2 regions of the Arthrobacter sp. B2I5 genome follow, and region 2 is predicted to be linked to the other one. Evidence: riboswitches for the same ligand, from Rfam matches in the RefSeq annotation. Region 2 holds a riboswitch; the other holds the start of a gene.
The links. Region 2 has a riboswitch for glycine ahead of gcvP (aminomethyl-transferring glycine dehydrogenase). Riboswitches for the same ligand answer to the same signal wherever they lie in the genome.
Positions count from the first base shown of each region.

Region 1: linked by a shared signal. The riboswitch ahead of gcvP (aminomethyl-transferring glycine dehydrogenase) and the one ahead of gcvP (aminomethyl-transferring glycine dehydrogenase) in region 2 are both predicted to bind glycine.

Region 1 is NZ_JAUSYF010000001.1:3,567,765-3,579,266, reverse strand. Features, by position in the region: gene QFZ60_RS16615 (LacI family DNA-binding transcriptional regulator) at 14-1,027, shown strand; gene QFZ60_RS16610 (hypothetical protein) at 1,135-1,338, shown strand; gene QFZ60_RS16605 (DUF4193 domain-containing protein) at 1,431-1,733, shown strand; gene QFZ60_RS16600 (hypothetical protein) at 1,898-2,446, shown strand; gene QFZ60_RS16595 (APC family permease) at 2,529-4,085, opposite strand; gene QFZ60_RS16590 (Dps family protein) at 4,307-4,786, shown strand; gene QFZ60_RS16585 (MFS transporter) at 4,885-6,441, opposite strand; gene QFZ60_RS16580 (TetR/AcrR family transcriptional regulator) at 6,528-7,064, shown strand; glycine riboswitch at 7,159-7,256, shown strand; gene gcvP (aminomethyl-transferring glycine dehydrogenase) at 7,444-10,290, shown strand; gene gcvT (glycine cleavage system aminomethyltransferase GcvT) at 10,303-11,451, shown strand.
Region 2 is NZ_JAUSYF010000001.1:3,950,311-3,961,812, forward strand. Features, by position in the region: gene QFZ60_RS18335 (LamB/YcsF family protein) at 1-270, opposite strand, end outside; gene QFZ60_RS18340 (hypothetical protein) at 254-1,054, opposite strand; gene cycA (D-serine/D-alanine/glycine transporter) at 1,230-2,771, opposite strand; glycine riboswitch at 2,917-3,014, opposite strand; glycine riboswitch at 3,304-3,404, shown strand; gene gcvP (aminomethyl-transferring glycine dehydrogenase) at 3,566-6,418, shown strand; gene gcvT (glycine cleavage system aminomethyltransferase GcvT) at 6,429-7,565, shown strand; gene gcvH (glycine cleavage system protein GcvH) at 7,598-7,981, shown strand; gene glyA (serine hydroxymethyltransferase) at 7,978-9,306, shown strand; partial or broken gene QFZ60_RS18370 (L-serine ammonia-lyase) at 9,833-11,285, shown strand; gene lipA (lipoyl synthase) at 11,339-11,502, shown strand, end outside.

The DNA.
Region 1 (11,502 bases), 380 kb from region 2:
TGGCAAGAACCTCGTGACGCCCGGCAAGCCGGTACGGCTGCCGAGGCTTGAGGACGTGGCGGAGCTGGCCGGGGTCTCACACCAGACGGTGTCACGCGTGGTCAACAGCCACCCCAACGTGAGCGCCGGGACACGGGAAAGGGTGGAAGCGGCGATTGCCCGGCTGGGCTACCGCCGCAACACCGCCGCCCGGAGCCTGGTCACCCGGCGCTCGCAGACCATCGGCGTTCTGGGCAGCGAACTTTCCCAGTATGGGCCCGCCAATACGCTGCTGGGAGTGGAACGCGCTGCGCGGGACGCAGGGTATTTCGTCAGCGTCGCTGCCTTGCGGGAGGTCAGCCGGGACACCATCCTGGACGCCGTCAGGCACTTCCTGGACCAGTCGGTGGACGGCATCGTGGTGATCGTTCCGCACCTTCAGACGCTGGCCGCGCTGGCCGAACTTCCCATCGGCGTGCCGGTGGTGGCCGTGGGACCGGAGGGGAATGACGCAGTTGGCGGCGTCAGGGTGGACCAGCGCCGCGGAGCCGAACTGGCGGTGTGGCACCTGATAGGGCAGGGACACGTCCGGATAGGTCACGTCGCGGGGCCGCAGGACTGGATTGATGCCGTAGCCCGCGCTGACGGCTGGCGGTCCACCCTGGCGTCGGCCGGGCTCGATGCGGACCTGATGATCGAGGGTGACTGGAGCGCCGGCAGCGGCTATGAAATCGGGCGGCAGATTGCGGCCACCCGCCGCGCCTCCGCCATCTTTGTTGGCAACGACCAGATGGCCCTGGGGGTGCTGCGCGCCCTGACAGAGGCCGGCATCAGGGTGCCGCAGGACGTGTCCGTCGTGGGCTTCGATGACCAGCCCGAGGCCGGCTACTTCAGTCCGCCGCTGACGGTGATCCGGCAGGACTTTGAAGAACTGGGCCGGCGGTGCATGCAGATGATGCTCACGGCATTAGATGGCGCAGACGGACCACGGACGCTGGTGGTGCAGCCGGAACTGGTCCTGCGCAGCAGCACGGCACCGCCGGCCTGACGAATCCGCCTGGACAACCTGACCGGAGGTGCGGCCGCCAGCGGATTTAATCCGGGGGAGACCGCGCCGAAACCTGGCCACAACAATCCCTGCGTAGGTTTCAGGGCATGATGGCTGACCTGCTCATCCGGCTCCGCGACTGGCTGCTGGATACGTTCACGTACGATTCCGAATCGGCGGCTGCCGAAGCCATGGCTGATGCCACCCGGTGGGGCTGGCTCCCGGCGCTCAGCGGGGTGTCCGCAGGCGCGGAGCAGGCCCGGTCGGAGCATGCCGGATCAGCGGGTGGAAGCGGCAGGATGTCTGCTTAGCCACACTATTGCGCCGGTAGCGGGATCATGCCCTAAACTGCTGCACTGAGGTGCCTGAAATGGCGCTGCGCAGCAACGAAAGTGAACACGCTATGGCTACCGATTACGATGCTCCACGCAAGCAGGAAGAAGAGTCGCCCGCGGACTCTCTCGAAGCCCTCCAGGCGTCACGGAGCGGCAGCGCGCAGACCGCAGTTATCGATGTCGACGAGAACGACACTGCTGAAGGCATCGACCTGCCCGGCGCCGACCTGTCCAACGAGGAACTGACTGTCATTGTGGTTCCTGAACAGTCCGATGAGTTCACCTGCTCGTCATGTTTCCTGGTCCGCCACCGGTCACAGGTTGCCCGCGAAAAGGACGGCATGAAGTACTGCCGCGACTGCGAAGGCTGAATCTTTTCCTGATCTTTTTTTGCCGGCGCCGGCCACCTCCCCGAGGGTGGCCGGCGCTGCTTTGTCCCCGGACGCCGTCGTTATCAAAATGCTCACTCGTTTCCCGGACCCAACACTCCTACGCTGAAAGCATCCAATGGCTTTGATTCGTGGATGGCACTGCTATGAAGAAGTTCCTTACCTGGCTCGCAGCAATTCTGTTGGCTGCAGGGCTGGGAATCGTGGTTCAGGCGCCTGCGTCTGCGGCGCCCTATTGTGGCCTCACGTGGGGCTCGCTGATGAAAACGGAAGGCCCCATGACCGGCGCGGCCGTGACCAACGTCCGGACCGGGCAGCACTACTGCTTTGACCGGCTGGTGGTTGACCTGGGTTCCGGCCCGGCTGCCGGCTACAGCGTCCGCTACGTGGGGCAGGTTATCCAGGACGGCTCGGGGAAAGTCGTGCCCACACGGGGCGGAGCCCGCCTGCAGATCGTTGTCAAGGCCCCGGCCTATGACAATAACGGGCAGCCCACCTATACCCCCACGGACCAGAATGAGCTCTCCAACGTGTCCGGTTACCAGACCTTCCGCCAGGTGGTCTGGGCCGGAAGCTTCGAAGGCCAGACCACCATGGGCCTGGGCGTCCGTGCCCGACTGCCGTTCCGGGTGTTCACCTTGGACGGGCCGGATTCCGGTCACCGACTGGTGATCGACGTGGCGCACTATTGGTGACAGACCCCGTCGTAATGCAAAAGGTGCCGTGCCCCTGATGGGGGCACAGCACCTTTTGTGTCGGCGACTCAGCGTTGGCGTGCTACTCCGGGACCACCAGTGCGGGGGTGTCCTGCTTCAGGGTTTCGCCGCGGAAGAAGCCCGGATGCGTGCGGGACATGACCAGCATGACCACGGCGCCCAGGGCCAGGATGCCGACGCCCAGGATGAACACCAGGCCCACGCCGAAGACCTCGGAACCGCTGCCGAACTCCGGTGCCAGGCTGTCAACGGCGGTCTGGCCGAACACCACGAACAGTCCCACGCCGCCCACCACCGGGCATACCAGCCGCAGGATGAAGTGGCGCATGCTGTTGAACAGGCTGTGGCGGAAGTACCAGGTGCAGGCCAGCGCGGTGAGGCCGTAGTAGAAGCAGATCATCAGGCCCAGGGCCAGGATGGTGTCATTCAGGACGTTTTCGCTGACCACGTGCATCACTGCATAGAAACCTGCGGACATCACGCCGGCTGCGATGGTGGCGAAGCCCGGCGTGGCGAATTTCCTGCTGATGCGGCTGAACGGTTCCGGCAGGGCGCCGTAGTGCGCCATGGCCAGCAGGCTCCGGGACGGCGACATGAACGTGGACTGGAGGGAAGCCGCTGAGCTGGAGAGCACGGCGAGGGACATCAGGATGGCGAAGGGACCCATGATGGGGGAGGCCAGGGCCGTGAAGATGTTTTCGTGGTTTTCGGCGTTGTTCAGGCCGTTGCCGGTATCCCCAACGCCGGCGAACATCATGGTGGCGATGCTGACCAGCAGGTAGATGGCCAGGACGATCACGGCGGTCAGGGTGCCGGCCACACCGGCGGTCTTCTTGCCATTGGCCGTTTCCTCGTTGACGGTGAGGCAGACGTCCCAGCCCCAGTACACGAAGATCGACAGGGAGATGCCGGCCGCAATCTGGCCGAAGGTCTCAATCTTGGTCACATCGAACCAGTCCCAGCTGAACGGGATTGCCGTTTCGGAGGTGGACCAGTTGGCGAAGGCCATGGCCACGAACAGGCCCAGTACCAGCAGCTGGAAGCCCACCAGGCTGTACTGCACCATCTTGGTGGTGTGCAGGCCGCGGTAGCTGACCCAAACGGCCAGGGCCACGAACACGAAGCAGGTGAGGACGTTCAACGCTTTGTTGTCGGCCAGGTCCGCCAGTTCCGGGGAGCCTGTGAGCTGGGACAGGAAAAGGTAGAAGAAGTCGACGGCGACGCCGGCCAGGTTGGACAGCACGATGATGTTTGCGGCCAGCAGGCCCCACCCGCCCATCCAGCCGATCCAGGGGCCGAAGGCTTTGGTCACCCAGGTGAACGTTGTGCCGCTGTCCGGGGAGTCGGCGTTGAGCTCCCGGTAGGCGAGCGAGACCAGGATCATGGGGATGAACCCGATCAGGAAGATGACTGGCAGCTGGAGCCCGGCTTCGTTGACGGTGGGTCCGAGTGCGCTGGTGAGGGTATAGGCGGGGGCGATGGTTGAAATGCCGAGGACGACGACGGCAAGGAGGCCGAGCTGCCCGCCCTTGAGTCCCTTGGCGCTGACGCCGTCCGCGGAGGGTGCGTGGGCGTGCGGGCCGGGTTTGGCGGTACTGGTGCGGATTATCTCTGTCATGGCACCACTTTCTGGAAGGCTGTGAGACGGAGGTCACTATATGAATGGCGTTCATTTAGTATGGGGGCACGTGGCCTGTGACGCAAGACGCAATATGAATCACATTCGTTTATTACTCTCCGCCGAAATTAGTAAGCTCACTGAGAAATTGCCGCAAGCCCTGCCGCCGCGCGCTGTGTGGCTGGTAGCGTCGGCCGTATTGGACTACTTGAGGAGGATGCATGAAAGCTTCACCGACACTGACCAACAACCTGCAGGCTGTCCTGGCCGACCTGATCGAACTCCACGTTCAGGGCAAGCAGGCGCACTGGAACATCGTGGGCCCCAACTTCCGCGACCTTCACCTGCAGCTTGATGAAATCGTCGACGCTGCCCGCCAGTTCGCCGACGACACTGCCGAGCGCATGCGTGCCCTGCACGCGGTCCCGGATGGCCGCAGCTCCACGGTTGCCGAAACCACCAGCCTGGCCCAGTTCCCCGACGGGCTGATCAGCACCACGGATGCCATCGAGCGGATCGTTGCCGCCATGGAGGCCGCCGTGGGCACCATGCGCAAAGTCCATGACGAGGTGGATGAGGAGGATCCCACCTCCGCGGACCTCCTCCATGAGTTCATTGCCCGGCTGGAGCAGTTTGCCTGGATGGTGCAGGCCGAGAACATGAAGCCCACCGCCAAGGTAACCGCCGCCGACTCCAAGTAGCGGCTCAGGCCGCCTCCCATCTCAAAGGGCGCCCGGCGCCGGGGTATTCCCTCGGCGCCGGGCGCCTCTTTGTGCAGCCAACACGGCACCCTCGCCTGCTAGCCCGCTTTTGGCACTTTCCGCAGCACGACGGCGGCGAGGACTGCCGCCGTCGCCATCAGTACCAGCCCAATCGCCGCGGTGATGTGGACGCCGGAATCAAAGGCTGCTGCCGCAGCTTGGCGGACGGCTTCCGACAGTGATTCGGGCACCAGGTTTGCCGCTTCAATTGCGCCGGCGAGGGTTTCACGGGCATTGTGCAGGGTGGATCCGGGCAGCATGCCGTCCAGTCCCGCGGGCAGGCGCAGGTTCTGCTGGTAGGACGCGGTCAGGATGGAGCCCAGCACCGCGGTCCCCAGCAGCGAGCCCACCTCGTAGCCTGTCTCCGAGATCGCCGCGGCAGCGCCTGACTTCTCCGGCGGGGCGGACCCGAGGATGAGGTCGTTGGAGATGGTTTCGGCTGTGCCCACGCCCAGTGCCAGGACCAGGAGCGCCGCCAGCAGCAGCGAGGGCCCGCCGTCGTGGTTGCCGAAAGCCACCATGGTGTAGCCCGCAGCGCTGAAGGCGAGTCCAGCCGCCACCACGAAGCCGGGGCGTACCTTGCGGACCAGCGGCACCACCACCAGCCCGGCCACCACCGTGGCGGCCAGTGCCGGGATCATGGCAACGCCCGCCGCGGAGGGGGTCATGCCCTCGAGGAGCTGGAGGTGCTGGGCAAGGAACAGGATGAATCCGTTGAAGGAGAACAGGGCAAGGATGTTGGCGCTGATGGCCATGCTGAACACCCTGTTCCGGAACAGGGACATGTCCAGCAGCGGGTGCTTTAGCCGGTGCTGCCGCCGCACGAACACGGCTCCCATCAGCAGGCCGAAGGCGATTGCGCCCAGCCCTGCAGTCCCCGGGCCTTCGGTGGCAACTGCCTTGATTCCGTAGACGACGGGCACCATGACCAGCATGGAGAGCACGATGCTGGGGGTGTCCACTTTGCCGGGCGCCGGATCCTTCGATTCGGGGATGACGGCCGGGCCAAAGGCCAGCAGGGGGAGCATGAGCGGGACCGCCACCAGGAAGACGGCGCCCCACCAGAAGTGCTCCACCAGCCATCCGCCGACGATCGGACCCAGGGCCGCGCCGCCGGAGAAGCCGGCAGCCCAGATGGCCACGGCCAGCCTCCGGCGGTTGGGCTCCGGGAAGATGTTGCGGATCAGCGACAGCGTGGAAGGCATCAGCATGGCCCCGAAGAACCCCAGGGCGGCGCGGCCGGCGATAAGCCACTCCGGCGCCGGCGCAAAAGCGGTGGCAACGGACAGTCCGGCGAAGCCGATGCTGCCAAGGATCAGCAGCCTCCGCCGCCCGATCCGATCGCCCAGGCTACCCATCGATACCAGCAGTCCGGCGAGTACCAGCGGATACGCGTCAACGATCCACAGCAGCTGCACGCCGGTGGGTTCCAGGGCCCCTGCGATGGCGGGCAGCGCGAACGTCAGGGCGGTGTTGTCCACCGCCACCAGCAGAACCGGGAACATCAGCAGCCCCAGCGCCAGCCAGTCACGCCACGGAGGACGCCGGGCCGTTGCCGCCTGCACGGACGCGGAACTCTTGATGGAAGTGGTCATGGAAGTAACTATACCGTCCGGACGGTACAGTTTCAAAGTGCGTGGTTTTCCTTCTTTCCGGCCTGGTGGAAGGCATGATGGAAGGCATGCCCCGAAAGCCTGTTGCCCGTGACGCGGTCCTTGACGCCTTCGAGTCCCTGCTGATCGAGGTGGGGGAGCGCGCGGCCACCCTTGATGCCGTGGCCCGCAAGGCGGGGGTGTCCAAAGGCGGCCTCCTCTACCACTTTCCCAACAAGGAAGCGCTCATCGCCGTGCTGCTTGACCGGCTGGAGGGCCTGGCCCGGGAGGATGCCGACGCGATGGCCGCTGCCACTGAAGGCGCCGCCGCATACTTCATCCGTTCCTCCGTCTGGGCGGATACTCCACTGGACCGTGCCATCGTGGCCGCCACCCGGCTTGCCGAGGTGGCCCACGAAGAGACGCGGCGCCGGTTCGCGGCCATCCAGCAGCGCTGGCTGGACGAGATCGCTGCCGATGTTGGACCGGGCCTGGCCAAGGCAGTCCTCTACATGGGGGACGGCCTCTACTTCAACGCCATGCTGTCCGTTGCCCCCGCCCCGGCAGGGGGAGCGGCCGCCGACGTGGAGGAACTCCTGGCCGCTTTGGAGCGGCTCCGGAGGTAGTTCCGGTCATTTGCCGGGAGGGGTTGCCGCGTAGGACAATAGAGAGTTGTGAGGGCTGTCACCGGCCTTCATGGTTCGACAATTGAATAGCCTTTGATCTGCGGCGGGAGAGTTCTGCCGGAAGTACAGGCAGGCGCCGTTGGAGCAAATCCTCCCCAGGAATCTCGCAGGCCCCCGTACCGCCGCGGCGAGGCACCTCTGGAAAGCAGCAGGCAGTCCACCACCCCTTTGGGAATGCAAGGACTGTTGTGCTCACCGACGGTGCAAGCGGGTCCTGCCCAGGCAGGCTACGCGGAAACTCTCAGGTCCAATACAGAGCGGGGAGGGACCCGAATAGCTGTGGCGTACCCTTCGCCGCCTGAGTAAATGGAGTTCCTTCGTGTCGGTTACCCCAGCCTCCACCACCTTCGTAGACCGCCATATCGGCGCGCGCCGCCAGGCCGACGTCGACACCATGCTCAAAGCCGTAGGCTACGACTCGGTCGACTCCCTTGTTGATACCGCCGTTCCCAAGGTCATCCGCCAGGACACCGCGCTTCGCCTGCAGGACGCCCTCAGCGAGGTCGAAGTCCTCACCGAGCTGCGGAAGCTTGCCGCGAAGAACAAGACGGCCGTGCAGCTGATCGGCCAGGGCTACTCCGATACCGTGACCCCGCCGGTGATCCGCCGCAACATCCTCGAGTCCCCGGCCTGGTACACCGCCTACACCCCTTACCAGCCCGAGATTTCCCAGGGCCGGCTGGAGGCGCTGCTGAACTTCCAGACCATGGTGCAGGACCTCGTGGGGCTGCCCATTGCCAACGCATCGCTGCTCGATGAAGCAACCGCCGTGGTTGAGGCCGTGCTGCTGATGCGCCGCGCCAACAAGGCCAAGCCCGCCGCCGACGGCAAGACCGTCCTGGACATCGACGTGCTCCCGCAGACCATCGCCATTGTCAAGGGCCGTGCGGAGGCGCTGGGCTTCGAGGTGGAGGTGGCCGATCTCTCCAAGGGCCTGCCCGACGGCGGCATCAACGGTGTGGTGCTGCAGCAGCCCGGCGCTTCGGGCCGGGTCTGGGACCAGTCCGGTGTGATCGCCGCTGCAAAGGAGCGCGGCGCGCTGGTGACTGTGGCCGCGGACCTGCTGGCCCTTACCCTGATCACCCCGCCGGGCGAGCAGGGCGCCGACATCGCCGTCGGCTCAGCCCAGCGTTTCGGTGTTCCGCTGTTCTTCGGCGGCCCGCACGCCGCCTACATGGCTGTCCGCAAGGGCCTGGAGCGCTCGCTTCCCGGCCGCCTGGTGGGCGTGTCCAAGGACGACGCCGGCGTTCCCGCCTACCGTCTGGCCCTGCAGACCCGCGAGCAGCACATCCGCCGCGAGAAGGCCACGTCCAACATCTGCACCGCCCAGGCGCTACTGGCCATTGTCGCCTCGATGTACGCCGTGTACCACGGGCCGGACGGGCTGAAGGCGATCGCCGAAACGGCACACGGCCACGCCCGTACCCTGGCTGCCTCCCTTGCCGCCGCCGGCGTCGACGTCCTGCACCGGAGCTTCTTCGACACCCTGACCGTCCGGGTGCCCGGACGGGCTGCCGGCATCATCGCCGACGCCGAGGCGCGCGGCATCAACCTGCGCAGCATCGACGCCGATACTGTGGGCATCGCCCTGGATGAAACCACGACGCCGGCCATCGTCGCCCAGGTGGCCGACGTCTTTGGCGCTTCCGTTGCTCAGGGTGAAGGTTTTGCGCTGGAGACCGCCGTCGAGCGTTCCTCCGACTACCTGCAACACCCGGTGTTCAACACCCACCGCTCGGAAACCCAACTCCTGCGCTACATCCGCAAGCTCTCTGACCGCGACCTTGCGCTGGACCGCACCATGATCCCGCTGGGCTCCTGCACCATGAAGCTGAACGCCACCGCGGAGATGGAGGCCATTTCCTGGCCGGAGTTCGCCTCCATCCACCCGTTCGCCCCAGACTCCCAGACCGAAGGCTGGCGCGAACTCATCGCCGATCTCGAGGCAGACCTGACCACGATCACCGGCTACGACCAGGTGTCCATCCAGCCCAACGCCGGCTCCCAGGGCGAGCTCGCGGGCCTGTTGGCGATCCGCGGCTACCACCACTCCCGCGGCGACCAGCAGCGCAACGTCTGCCTGATTCCCGCCTCGGCGCACGGCACGAACGCTGCCTCCGCAGTGCTCGCGGGTATGAAGGTCGTCGTTGTCGCCACCGCTTCTGACGGGACGATCGACCACGATGACCTCACGGCCAAGATCGAGGCCCACAAGGATGTCCTGTCCTGCATCATGATCACCTACCCGTCCACGCATGGGGTGTATGACGGGGACGTCCGTGAAGTCTGCGATGCCGTTCATGCTGCAGGCGGCCAGGTCTACATCGACGGGGCCAATCTGAACGCCCTCGTCGGCCTTGCCCAGCCGGGGCAGTTCGGCGGCGACGTGTCGCACCTGAACCTGCACAAGACCTTCTGCATCCCGCACGGCGGCGGCGGACCGGGCGTCGGACCCGTGGCTGCCAAGGCCCACCTGGCACCGTTCATGCCGGGCGATGCGAACAAGGCCGCCCACGAGGACGGGCATGGGGTTGCCATTAGCGCGTCCCGGTTCGGCTCGGCCGGCGTCCTGCCCATTTCCTGGGCCTACGTGAAGCTGATGGGCGGCGAGGGCCTGACCGAGGCCACCAAGTCCGCACTGCTGGCAGCGAACTACGTCGCGTCCCGCCTGAACGAGTACTTCCCGGTCTTGTACACGGGCGAGGGCGGGCTGGTGGCCCACGAGTGCATCCTGGACCTGCGCGAACTCACTGCGAAGACCGGCGTTACCGCGGAGGATGTGGCCAAGCGCCTCATCGATTTCGGCTTCCACGCCCCCACCCTTTCGTTCCCGGTGGCAGGCACCCTGATGGTGGAGCCCACCGAGTCCGAGGACCTGGCGGAGATCGACCGCTTCATCGAGGCCATGATCAGCATCCGCAAGGAAATCGACCAGGTGGCCAACGGCGACTTTGCCGTGGCAGACTCACCCCTGCGCCGCGCACCCCACACGGCAGCCGCCGTCGTCAGCTCTGACTGGGACCGCGCCTACCCCCGCGAGCAGGCGGCCTTCCCTGCCCATCACATGCAGGACAAGTACTTCCCGCCCGTGGGCAGGATCGACGGCGCCGCCGGCGACCGGAACCTGATCTGCTCCTGCCCGCCGCTGGAAGACTTCGAAAACTAAGGACCGGCACCAATGACCGAGAAATACACCGCGCTTTACGACGAGCACAAAAAGCTCGGCGCATCCTTCACGGACTTCGGCGGCTGGCAGATGCCGCTCAAGTACAGCTCTGAACTTGCCGAGCACCACGCCGTCCGCAACGCTGCCGGCCTGTTCGACCTCTCCCACATGGGCGAGGTCTGGGTGACCGGCCCTGACGCCGCAGCCTTCCTGGACTACGCCCTGGTGGGAAAGATCTCCGCCATGGCCGCGGGCAAGGCCAAGTACTCGCTGATCTGCAATGAGGACGGCGGCATCATCGACGACCTCATCACCTACCGCCGCCCCGCCGCGCAGGACGGTACCGACGTCTTCCTGGTGGTCCCCAACGCGGGCAACGCCGCCGTGGTGGCCACTGCCCTGCAGGAACGGGCTGCGGGATTCAATGTCGTGGTGGATGATGCCTCGGCCCGGACCTCGCTGACCGCCGTTCAGGGTCCGAAAGCCCAGGAACTCCTGCTGCGCCTGGTCCCGGCCGCGCAACACTCCCTGGTGACGGAGCTGAAGTACTACGCCGCGGCCAGCGTTCCGCTTCTGGTAGGCGGCACCGGCAAAGAACTGCTGCTTGCGCGCACCGGGTATACCGGTGAAGACGGGTTCGAGATCTTCGTGGACAACGACGATGCGCCCGCGCTGTGGCAGTCGCTGATCGCCATCGCCGACGACGGGGAACTGATCCCGGCAGGCCTCGCCTCCCGCGACTCCCTCCGCCTCGAAGCAGGAATGCCCCTGTACGGCAACGAACTGTCGCTGCAGGGCGACCCGTTCGCCGCCGGCCTGGGCGCCGTCGTCGCACTCTCCAAGGAAGGCGACTTCGTTGGCAAAGCCGCCCTGGCAGCCATGAAGGAAGCCGGCGCCGGCAGCACCTCCGGACGCCGCCTCGTAGGTCTCAAAGGCCACGGCCGCCGCGCCGGCCGCGCCCACTACCCGGTCCTCAAGGACGGCACCGCCGTCGGCGAAGTCACCTCCGGCCAGCCGTCGCCCACCCTCGGCTACCCCATCGCCATGGCCTACGTCGACGTCGAACACTCGGCCCCCGGCACGGCCCTGGGCGTGGATCTCCGCGGCAAGGCCGAACCGTTCGAAGTCGTCGACCTGCCGTTCTACCGCCGCGCCAAGTAGTCCAGGTGCTGCTCCGTGGCTGGCTTCGGGGCCGGCGGACCGGAATCCTGC
Region 2 (11,502 bases):
CCCCAGCTGGTACAGGACGTCGCCGAAAAGCTCATCGAAGCTCATCCCCAGCGAGCGCTGCCCATAGCCGGCCAGGTCCCGGTAGCCCAGGTGCGCACCGACGGTGACATCGAGTTCGTATGCCGCCCTGCAGCTGTCGAGCATGGTGACGGGGTCGCCCGCGTGGAGGCCACAGGCTACGTTGACGCTGGTGGCCAGCTGGAACATCGCCGGATCACCGCCGGTGGTCCAGGAGCCGAATGATTGGCCTACGTCAGCGTTGAGATCCAAATGTGTTGCCTTCCAGCGTCAGGTTGTCCGGCCCGGCGGCGGCAGTCAGCTCCCCGGGAATGGTGTCCGGCATTGGCCCGAACGCCTCCCGGGCGTTCCTGGCCACCGCACGGCCCATCACGAGGTTACCGGCTCCACCCACCACGGCACCTATTCCGAACGGGAGGGCCCTGCCGAACAGCGCAGTTCCCTGGCGCTTAAGCAGGTTTTTGAGGAAGGCATGCTGGATCCGCTTCCGGACGCTGCCGAACCCGGGCACCACCATGGACTTCGAGAGTGCATTGCCCCACGTGTTGTTGGGGCCGCCGGATGCCTGGCCGCTGAGCGTGCCCAGCAGGGCGGTGCCCTCCTCGCCAAGCATGATGGCCATGACCATGGTGCCGGCCTTCTCCGGATTGGTGAGGCGAATGCCGTGGAGTTCAGCCAACGAGGTGGCATAGAGGGCTGTTGCTTCCAGGAAACCAACGGTGGCGGCGGCGGAAAGTCCCAGCGACGCCACGGTTCCAACCCCGGGGACGACGGCGGTGGCCCCCACCAGGGCACCCCCGCCGGCGACTGCACGCAGGTAGTCGCGCTCGGCGATGTCCGCCAGCTGCGCAGCGGTGGCGCGGGGATGTTTCTTCTGGAGCCGGCGGATGTAGCCGACCACCAGGGGCCGTTGGATCTGTACTGCCTTCATGAGCATGTTGTGGACTCCGGGCTTTGGCTTGCCCTCGGAATCGAACATTGCGTTGTGGGCGGTTTCCTGTGCGATGCGTACTGCGGGGTTGCTGCGCCGGGCCATGGTCACCTTCATTCAAATCGACCTGCAGCGGGTAAGCTGCCGTGCTCATTCCATCCTATGTGGACAAACACTAAGCATGCTGAACTTTTCGGTCTGCAGCTCACGACTGGCGGCCTGCGGCGGCAGGACTCGGCAACTGAAGCCAAGCGCCTGCGCCGCAACCCGCCGTCGGCCGTTACTTCCTGGCCTCCTGGACATCATGCCCTGCCGCGCCGGAGTCCTGGCCTGCGGGGCGCCCGGCGGCAGCCTGGTCGGCCCGAAGTTCAGCCTGGAAGACCTCGAAGCGGGCCAGGTGGGCGGGACGGCGCCGCAGGATGGCCCACGCCACGCCAAGGACGACGAACCAGATGGGGGTTACCAGCAGTGCAACGAGGGTGTCGGGCTGGGTGGTCAGGGCCCACAGGACGAAGGCGAAGAACGCGTAAACCACCCACACGGCCGGGATGCCACCGGGCATCTTGAACTTTGACGCCTCATGCAGGTGCGGCCGGCGGCGCCGGAAGGAGATGTAGCTGGCCAGGATGATCGACCAGACGAAGACGAAGCAGACGGCGGACACGGTGGTCACCATTTCGAAGGCCTTGCCAACGTCCTGGCCGGCATACATGAGTACGACGCCGGACAACAGCAGGACGCAGGACAGGAACAGCGCGTTGCTGGGCACCTTCCTCGTGGACAGGCGGCCGAACATGCCGGGGGCGTCACCTTCCTGGGCCAGGCCGAAGACCATGCGGGAGGTGGAGTAGATTCCGGAGTTCGCGGAGGACATGGCCGAGGTGAGGACCACCAGGTTGACCACTGTGGCCGCGGCGCCGAGGCCGGCCAGGGAGAACATGCCGATGAAGGGGCTGTGGCCCGCGGCGAACTGGGTCCACGGGGTGACCGCCATCAGGATGACCAGCGCGCCGACGTAGAACAGCAGCACGCGGACAGGGATGGCGTTGATGGCCTTGGGCAGCGTGCGCTCTGGGTTCTTGGCCTCGGCGGCGGTGGTGCCCACCAGTTCGATGCCCACGAAGGCGAACACGGCGATCTGGAATCCGGCCACGAAGCCCATGAACTCGTTGGGGAAGAACCCGCCGTGGCTCCACAGGTTGGTGAAGCTTGCCGTGCCCGCGTCGCTCTGGAAGCGGGTGAAAATCATGAAGAGGCCCACGATGATGAGGGCAGCGATGGCGATGATTTTGATAAGGGCGAACCAGAACTCGGTCTCGCCGAAAGCCTTGACGGTGGCGAGGTTCAGCAGGAGCAGGATGCCCACCGTGGCCAGGCCCGGGATCCACAGCGGAAGCCCCGGCCAGAGTTCCTTGGAGTAGCCGGCGATGGCGATCACGTCCGCGATTCCGGTGATCACCCAGCAGAACCAGTAGGTCCAGCCGGTGAAGAAGCCTGCCCAGGGCCCCAGGAGATCAGCAGCGAAGTCACTGAAGGACTTGTAGCTCAGGTTGCTCAACAGCAGTTCGCCCATGGCCCGCATGACGAAGAAGAGCATGAAACCGATGATCATGTACACGAAGATCACGGATGGGCCGGCCGCGGAGATGGTCTTGCCGGAGCCCATGAAAAGGCCCGTGCCGATCGCTCCGCCAATGGCGATCAGCTGGATGTGGCGGTTGGTGAGCTGCCGTTCAAGGTGGGGTGGCTCGCTGCGGACGGCCGTGTTTGCGGCTTCGTTGCGCGCAGGTTCGCCGTTGGACGTGGGGGGATGAATCGCCATGAGGAACTCCATCGATAAAGCGGCACTTGGGTACCGCAAAAGATTTGGTTCCTCCCCGCTCTGTAGTGAACCTGAGAGTTTCCGCAGCCAAGCCGCTTGCACCGTCGGTGAGCCAGGAACTTGCCTGGCTGCTTTCCAGAGTTGCCTGTCCGCGGCGGTACGTGGGCCTGAGAGTTTCCTGGGGAGGATTTGCTCCTACGGCGCCTGCTGAATGTACCGGCAGGGCTCTCCCGCCGCAGGTCGAAGGCATGTTCAGTTGGTACCGCAGCCCTGGGGGCCGCGGCGGGTCATGCATTGGGACGGGCGCCGGCTGGTGGGCCGCTCCGGATATGTTGAGCCGGCCACCGGCGGCGCCAATCCCGGGGTTCAGTGTGGTGTCCGTCACGATCGAAAGTCAAACCTGCTCTGACACAAGCGCGACAGAAGGGGTCTCGCGGGCCGAATTCAGCCGCTGCGGCGGCCGCCCGATTTGCCACCGGCAGTTAATCCCGATACCTTGTGAGCCGAATCACCCATATTTGAATAAGCCTTTCGAGCTGTGACGGGAGAGTCCTCCCGGCCAAACACCGGGCAGGCGCCGTAGGAGCAAATCCTCCCCAGGAATCTCTCAGGCCCACGTACCGTCACGGCGAGGCGACTCTGGAAAGCAACCGGGCTTTTGCCTGGTTCACCGACGGTGCAAGCGGCCCCCTGCCAAGAGCAGGCAACGCGGAATCTCTCAGGTCCAATACAGAGCGGGGAGGAACCCATCCCACGCCGCGCCACCTTTTGGCCGGCCAGAACTGGAGTTCCTCATGACGATTCAATCGCATCCAACATCGTTTGTTGACCGCCATATCGGCGCGCGCCGCCAGGCCGACGTCGACACCATGCTCAAGGCCGTGGGCTACGACAGCGTGGATGGCCTCGTTGACGTGGCCGTCCCCGCGTCCATCCGTCAGGAAACTGCGCTCAGGCTGACCGACGCCCTCAGCGAGGTGGAGGTCCTGGCCGAGCTCCGCCGGATCGCCGGCAGGAACAAGACCGCGGTCCAGATGATCGGCCAGGGCTACTACGACACCGTCACTCCGCCGGTGATCCGCCGCAACATCCTGGAATCCCCGGCCTGGTACACCGCCTACACCCCGTACCAGCCGGAGATTTCCCAGGGCCGGCTCGAGGCCCTGCTGAACTTCCAGACCATGGTCCAGGACCTGACGGCCCTTCCCGTGGCCAACGCCTCCCTCCTCGACGAGGCCACGGCGGTGGCTGAGGCCGTGCTGCTGATGCGCCGCGCCAACAAGAACAAGGATGCCAAGGACGGAAAGACGGTGCTCGACGCCGACTGCCTCCCCCAAACAATCGCCATCGTGCTGGGCCGTGCGGAGGCGCTCGGCTTCGAGGTGGAGGTGGCCGACCTCTCCCAGGGCCTGCCCGACGGTGCCATCAACGGCGTCGTCCTGCAGCAGCCCGGCGTCTCCGGCCGGGTCTGGGACCAGTCCGCCGTCATCGCCGAGGCCAAGGACCGCGGTGCGCTGGTCACCGTGGCCGCGGACCTGCTGGCCCTCACCCTCATCACCCCGCCGGGCGAACAGGGAGCGGACGTCGCCGTCGGCTCCACCCAGCGCTTTGGCGTGCCGCTGTTCTTCGGCGGCCCGCACGCCGCCTACATGGCCGTACAAAAGGGCATGGAACGGACCCTGCCCGGCAGGATCGTGGGCGTGTCCAAGGACAACGCCGGGGCGCCCGCCTACCGCCTGGCCCTGCAGACCCGCGAGCAGCACATCCGCCGCGAGAAGGCCACCTCCAACATCTGCACCGCCCAGGCCCTGCTGGCCATCGTGTCCTCCTTCTACGCGGTCTACCACGGCCCGGACGGACTGAAGGCAATTGCCGAAACCGCCCATCACAAGGCCCGGGTCCTGGCCACCGCGCTGGCTTCCATGGGCCGCGAACTGGTCACCGACTCCTTCTTCGACACCCTCACAGTCCGCGTTCCCGGCAAGGCCGCCAAGGTGATCACCGCAGCGGAAGCCCGCGGGATCAACCTGCGCTTCATCGACGCGGACACCGTGGGCGTCTCCGTTGATGAGACGACGACGGCGGCAACACTGTCGGCCGTTGCCGTCGCCTTTGGCGCCGGTCCCGTGAGTGACGCCCAGGGGTTCGAGCTGCCGGAGTCAGTGCTGCGCACCTCCGACTACCTGCAGCACCCGGTGTTCAACACCCACCGGTCCGAAACCCAGCTCCTGCGCTACATCCGCCGCCTGTCCGATCGGGACCTGGCGCTGGACCGCACCATGATCCCGCTGGGCTCCTGCACCATGAAGCTGAACGCCACCGCAGAAATGGAGGCCATCTCCTGGCCCGAGTTCGCCTCCATCCACCCGTTCGCCCCGGACTCCCAGACCGAAGGCTGGCGTGAACTCATTGCCGACCTTGAGGCGGACCTGACCACGATCACCGGCTACGACCAGGTGTCCATCCAGCCCAACGCCGGCTCCCAGGGCGAGCTCGCGGGCCTGCTGGCGATCCGCGGCTACCACCACTCCCGCGGCGACCAGCAGCGCAACGTCTGCCTGATTCCCGCATCGGCGCACGGCACCAACGCCGCCTCCGCCGTGCTCGCCGGGATGAAGGTCGTCGTCGTCGCCACCGCCGCGGACGGGACAATCGACCACGATGACCTCACGGCCAAGATCGAGGCCCACAAGGACGTCCTGTCCTGCATCATGATCACCTACCCGTCCACCCATGGGGTGTACGACGCCAACGTCCGTGAGGTCTGCGACGCCGTTCACGCTGCCGGCGGCCAGGTATACGTTGACGGCGCCAACCTGAACGCCCTCGTGGGGCTTGCGCAGCCCGGCAAGTTCGGCGGCGACGTGTCCCACCTGAACCTGCACAAGACCTTCTGCATCCCGCACGGCGGCGGCGGCCCCGGCGTCGGCCCGGTTGCCGCCAAGGCCCACCTCGCGCCGTTCATGCCCGGCGATGCGAACAAGACTGCGCACGAGGACGGGCATGGGGTTGCCATTTCCGCGTCCCGGTTCGGCTCCGCAGGCGTGCTGCCCATTTCCTGGGCCTACGTGAAGCTGATGGGCGGCGAGGGCCTGACCGAGGCCACCAAGTCAGCGCTGCTGGCAGCGAACTACGTCGCCTCCCGCCTGAACGAGTTCTACCCCGTTCTGTACACGGGCGAAGGCGGCCTGGTGGCCCACGAATGCATCCTGGACCTGCGCGAGCTGACCGCCAAGACCGGTGTCACGGCGGAAGATGTTGCCAAGCGCCTCATCGACTTCGGCTTCCACGCCCCCACCCTTTCGTTCCCGGTGGCAGGCACCCTGATGGTAGAGCCCACCGAGTCCGAGGACCTCGCGGAGATCGACCGCTTCATTGAAGCCATGATCACCATCCGCAAGGAAATCGACCAGGTGGCCGCCGGCGACTTCCCCGTGGAGAAGTCCCCGCTGCGCAACGCACCCCACACGGCTGCCGCCGTCGTCGCCTCGGACTGGGACCGGACATACCCGCGCGAGCAGGCCGCCTTCCCCGTGAGCGCACTGCGGCAGGACAAGTACTTCCCGCCCGTGGGCAGGATCGACGGCGCAGCAGGGGACCGCAACCTGGTGTGCTCCTGCCCTCCGCTTTCCGAATTTGAGAACTAAGGATTTTCCAATGAATGAGAACTACACCGCGCTCTATGATCAGCACAAGAAAGCCGGGGCCTCCTTCACGGACTTCGGCGGCTGGCAGATGCCGCTCAAGTACGAGTCCGAGCTCGCCGAGCACCACGCCGTCCGCAACGCCGCCGGCCTGTTCGACCTCTCCCACATGGGCGAAGTCTGGGTCACGGGCCCGGACGCTGCAGCGTTCCTGGACTACGCCCTCGCGGGCAAACTGTCCGCGGTCGTCGTCGGAAAGGCGAAGTACTCGCTAATCTGCAACGAGGACGGCGGCATCATCGACGACCTCATCACCTACCGCCGCCCGTCCCCCGAAGAAGGCGTGGACAAGTACCTGGTGGTGCCCAACGCGGGCAACGCCGCGGTTGTAGCCAAGGAACTCCTGGAGCGCTCCGCCAACTTTGATGTCACGGTGACCGACGCCTCCGCTGAGACCTCGCTGATTGCCGTGCAGGGACCGAATTCCGAGGCAATCCTCCTGAAGCTGGTCCCGGCCGAACAGCACGCACTGGTCCGGGAGTTGAAGTATTACGCCGCCGTCGAGGTGGAAATAAACGGCCAGGACCTCCTCGTGGCCCGCACCGGCTACACCGGCGAGGACGGCTTCGAAATCTACGTTCCCAACGAGGATGCCGCCGGCCTGTGGGAAGCGCTGCTGGAAGCCGGCGCCGGCCACGGGCTCATCCCCGCCGGCCTCGCCGCCCGTGACTCCCTCCGCCTCGAAGCAGGCATGCCGCTCTACGGCAACGAACTCTCCCGCCACGTCAACGCCTACGCGGCCGGCCTTGGTCCCGTGGTGTCGCTGGCAAAGGAGAGCGACTTCGTGGGCAAGGAAGCACTGGCCGCCATCAAGGCCGCCGGAGTCGGTTCAACCATCGGGCAGAAGCTGGTGGGCCTCAAGGGCACCGGCCGCCGTGCCGCCCGCGCCCACTACCCCGTCCTCAAGGACGGCAGCCTGGTGGGTGAAGTGACCTCCGGCCAGCCCTCCCCCACCCTCGGGTACCCGGTCGCCATGGCCTACGTCGACGTCGAATTCGCTGAAGCCGGCACCGTCCTGGACATCGACCTCCGCGGCAAGCCCGAGCGCTTCGAAGTGGTCAGCCTCCCGTTCTACAAGCGCCAAAAGTAAGCCACCGCAGTTTTCAAACGTAAGGAAAAATCATGAGCAAAGTTGTTTCTGAACTGAAGTACTCCGCCGAGCACGAGTGGGTTGCCGTTGACGGATCCGGCCCCGCAGGGATCGGGATTTCCGCCGTGGCTGCCGACGCCCTGGGTGACATCGTGTACGTTGACCTTCCCGAGGTCGGCTCCACCGTGACGGCCGGCGAAACCTGCGGCGAAGTGGAATCCACCAAGTCCGTCTCCGACCTCTACGCTCCGGTGACCGGTGAGGTCATCGAGATCAATGACGGCGTGGTCTCGGACCCCGCCCTGATCAACAGCGACCCCTACGGCGCCGGCTGGCTCTTCAAGGTGGCCGTTACCGAGGAAGGCCCGCTGATGTCGGCCGAGGAGTACGCAGCAGCGAACGGCGGCGAGCTGTGAGCGGGGCTGCATCGGCGGGGACCGTCACCTTTGAACAGGTGGTCTCCCCCAGCCTGAACGCCGATCTCGCCGTCCTGGATCCCGAGATTGCGGCAAAGATCGACGACGAACTGGGCCGGCAGCGCGACGGCCTGGAGATGATCGCTTCCGAGAACCACACTGCCGCAGCAGTAATGCAGGCGCAGGGCTCGGTGCTGACCAACAAGTACGCCGAAGGCTATCCGGGCAAGCGCTACTACGGCGGCTGTGAGCACGTCGACGTGATCGAGCAACTTGCCATTGACCGGCTGAAGGCCCTGTTCGGGGCCGGGTTCGCGAATGTCCAGCCGCACTCCGGCGCGCAGGCCAACGCCTCAGTGATGCACGCGCTGATCAAGCCCGGCGACACCATCATGGGCCTCAACCTGGCCCACGGCGGCCACCTCACGCACGGCATGCGGATCAACTTCTCCGGCAAGCTCTACAACGTGGTGCCCTACGGCGTCCGCGAGGACACCCACACCGTGGACATGGCCGAAGTGGAGCGGCTGGCGCTGGAAACCAAGCCGCAGCTGATCGTTGCCGGCTGGTCCGCCTACGCCCGGCAGCTCGACTTTGCCGAGTTCCGCCGCATCGCTGATTCCGTGGGCGCCTACCTCATGGTGGACATGGCGCACTTCGCCGGCCTGGTAGCCGCGGGCCTGCACCCGTCCCCTGTCCCGCACGCGCACGTCACCACCTCCACCACGCACAAGACCCTCGCCGGTTCGCGCGGCGGCATCATCCTGACCAACGACGCCGACATCGCCAAGAAGATCAACTCGGCTGTGTTCCCCGGCCAGCAGGGCGGCCCCCTGGAACACGTGATCGCGGGCAAGGCCGTGGCGTTCAAGATCGCCGCGTCCGAAGAGTTCCGCGAACGGCAGGAACGCGTCCTCTCCGGTGCACGCATCCTGGCAGAACGGCTGGTCAGGCCCGACCTCACGGCCAAAGGCATCAGCGTTGTCTCCGGCGGTACGGATGTGCACCTGGTCCTCGTCGACCTGCGGAACTGCGACCTCGACGGGCAGCAGGCCGAAGACCGGCTCGCCGCCATCGACATCACCGTCAACCGCAACGCCGTCCCCTTCGACCCCCGCCCGCCTATGGTCACCTCCGGCCTCCGTATCGGCACCCCAGCCCTGGCCACCCGCGGCTTCGGCGAGGACGCCTTCCGCGAAGTTGCGGACATCATCGCCGAAGCATTAATTGCCGACGCCGACGCCGACCTTTCCAGGCTCCGTCACCGCGTCGAGGAGTTAGCGAAGGCCCACCCCCTCTACCTCGGCGTCGCACCCCTGTCCTGAGATTTTCCGCCGTGGTCAGGTTTGCGCGTCGGGGCCGTGTCGGGTACGGGACCGGCGGACCGGACATTTTCACGCGTGCTGCTCCTTCGTCGCTTTGACGCACGCTTTCGAAAAGTCCGGCTCCGCCGGCCCCTCGTGCGGAGGTTGCCGGGCGTGAAGGCGGCAGGACCTACAGAAAACGCGTGGAGGACAGGATGTACAGGCAGCGTGTGGCGGACTACGTGGTTTCCGGTTCCGCCCAGCATGCCTTGCGGTTCGTTGCCTGCTTGTGCTGTTGCTCTGGTGACGGGCGTTGGCGACTGGGCGGATTCCGGAGACGTGCGTCTAAGGGAGCGTCACGTCCGCTCAGCGGGCGTCTTCGCGACCGAGCACGCGGAGGAATTCGGCCAGGCGCACCCAACCCTGCCACGGCGTCACGTCCGCTCAGCGGGCGTCTTCGCGACCGAGCACGCGGAGGAATTCGGCCAGGCGCACCCAAACCCGGCCACCATCGACCGAACCAGAGTTTTAGTTAGGAAGACCCGTTATGGCTGTTGGCGTTTTTGATCTCTTTTCGATCGGTATTGGGCCCTCTAGTTCGCATACTGTGGGGCCGATGCGGGCTGCTGCGGTGTTCGCTGAGGAACTCAAGGCCTCGGGGGTGCTGGCTGGGGTGGGGTCGTTGCGGGTGGATTTGTATGGGTCGTTGGCCGCGACGGGCCACGGGCACGGGACGATGACCGCGGTCCTGTTGGGGTTGGAGGGGTTTCATCCGGAGTTGATCCTGCCCGATGAGGTGGAGGAGCGGCTGGCCTCGATCGCGGAGACCGGGACGTTGAACCTGGCCGGTGCGGGTGCCGTTGCCGTACGGGGTGGGCGACATGGTGTTGCGGCCGTTGACGGTGTTGCCGCGGCACACGAACGGGATGACGTTCACCGTGTCCGATGCCGGCGGCAATGTGCTGCATACGGCGACGTTTTTCTCGGTGGGCGGCGGGTTCATCGTCCGGGAGGGTGAGGAGGACGCGGCGCAGCAGGAACTGGACGCGTCCAAACAGGAACTGCCGCTGCCGTTCCGGACCGCCGCGGAACTGCTGGAGCACTGCGCGGTGACCGGGCTGGGCATCTCCGATGTGATGCTCGTGAATGAAAAAGCCTCCCGTACGGAGGAGCAGATCCGGGCGGGTCTGCTGCAGATCTGGTCGGTAATGGAGAACTGTGTAGCCACGTCGCTGAAGCGTGAAGGGGTGCTGCCGGGCGGGTTGAAGGTCCGCCGCCGCGCCCCGGACTGGTACGACCGGCTCAAGAAGGAATCCGCGCACACCCAAGACCAGGACGAGGACAGCGGCCAGGACGCGGCCTGGGACGCGGTCCGCTTCGACCCCCGGTATTGGCAGGAGTGGGTTAACTTGGTGGCGCTGGCGGTGAACGAGGAGAACGCCTCCGGCGGCCGGGTGGTCACCGCCCCGACCAACGGCGCGGCCGGGATCATTCCCGCGGTGCTGTTCTACGCGCTGCACTTCGCCCCGGGCATGGACCAGGCCAGCCAGGCCGACCGCGACGATGTGGTGGTGCGGTTCCTGCTCGCTGCCGGCGCGGTCGGGGTGCTCTACAAGGAACAGGCCTCCATTTCCGGGGCCGAGGTGGGCTGCCAGGGCGAGGTCGGCTCCGCGTCCTCGATGGCCGCCGCCGGCCTGGCCGAGGTGATGGGCGGGACCCCGGCACAGGTGGAGAACGCCGCCGAGATCGCGATGGAACACAACCTGGGCCTGACCTGCGACCCGATCGGCGGGCTGGTCCAGGTCCCCTGCATCGAACGGAACGCGATCGCCGCCGCGAAAGCGATCAACGCCGCGAAAATGGCGCTCTGGGGCGACGGCACCCACCGCGTCTCCCTCGACGAAGTCATCATCACCATGCGCGAAACCGGCAAGGACATGTCCTCCAAATACAAGGAAACCGCCATGGGCGGCCTCGCCGTCAACGTCGTCGAATGCTGACCACCAACAACCCAGCCCGGCACAAGACCCCAAAGCAAACAAAGGAAGCAACCATGACATTGGCGCCTGAAGGCCGGAAGATGCTGCGGATTGAGCAGCGCAACGCTGCGGTCCCGGTGGAACGCAAACCGGAATGGATCAAGGCCAAGGTCCAGATGGGCCCGGAGTTCGTCGGGCTGAAGAACCTGGTGAAAAAGGAAGGCCTGCACACCGTCTG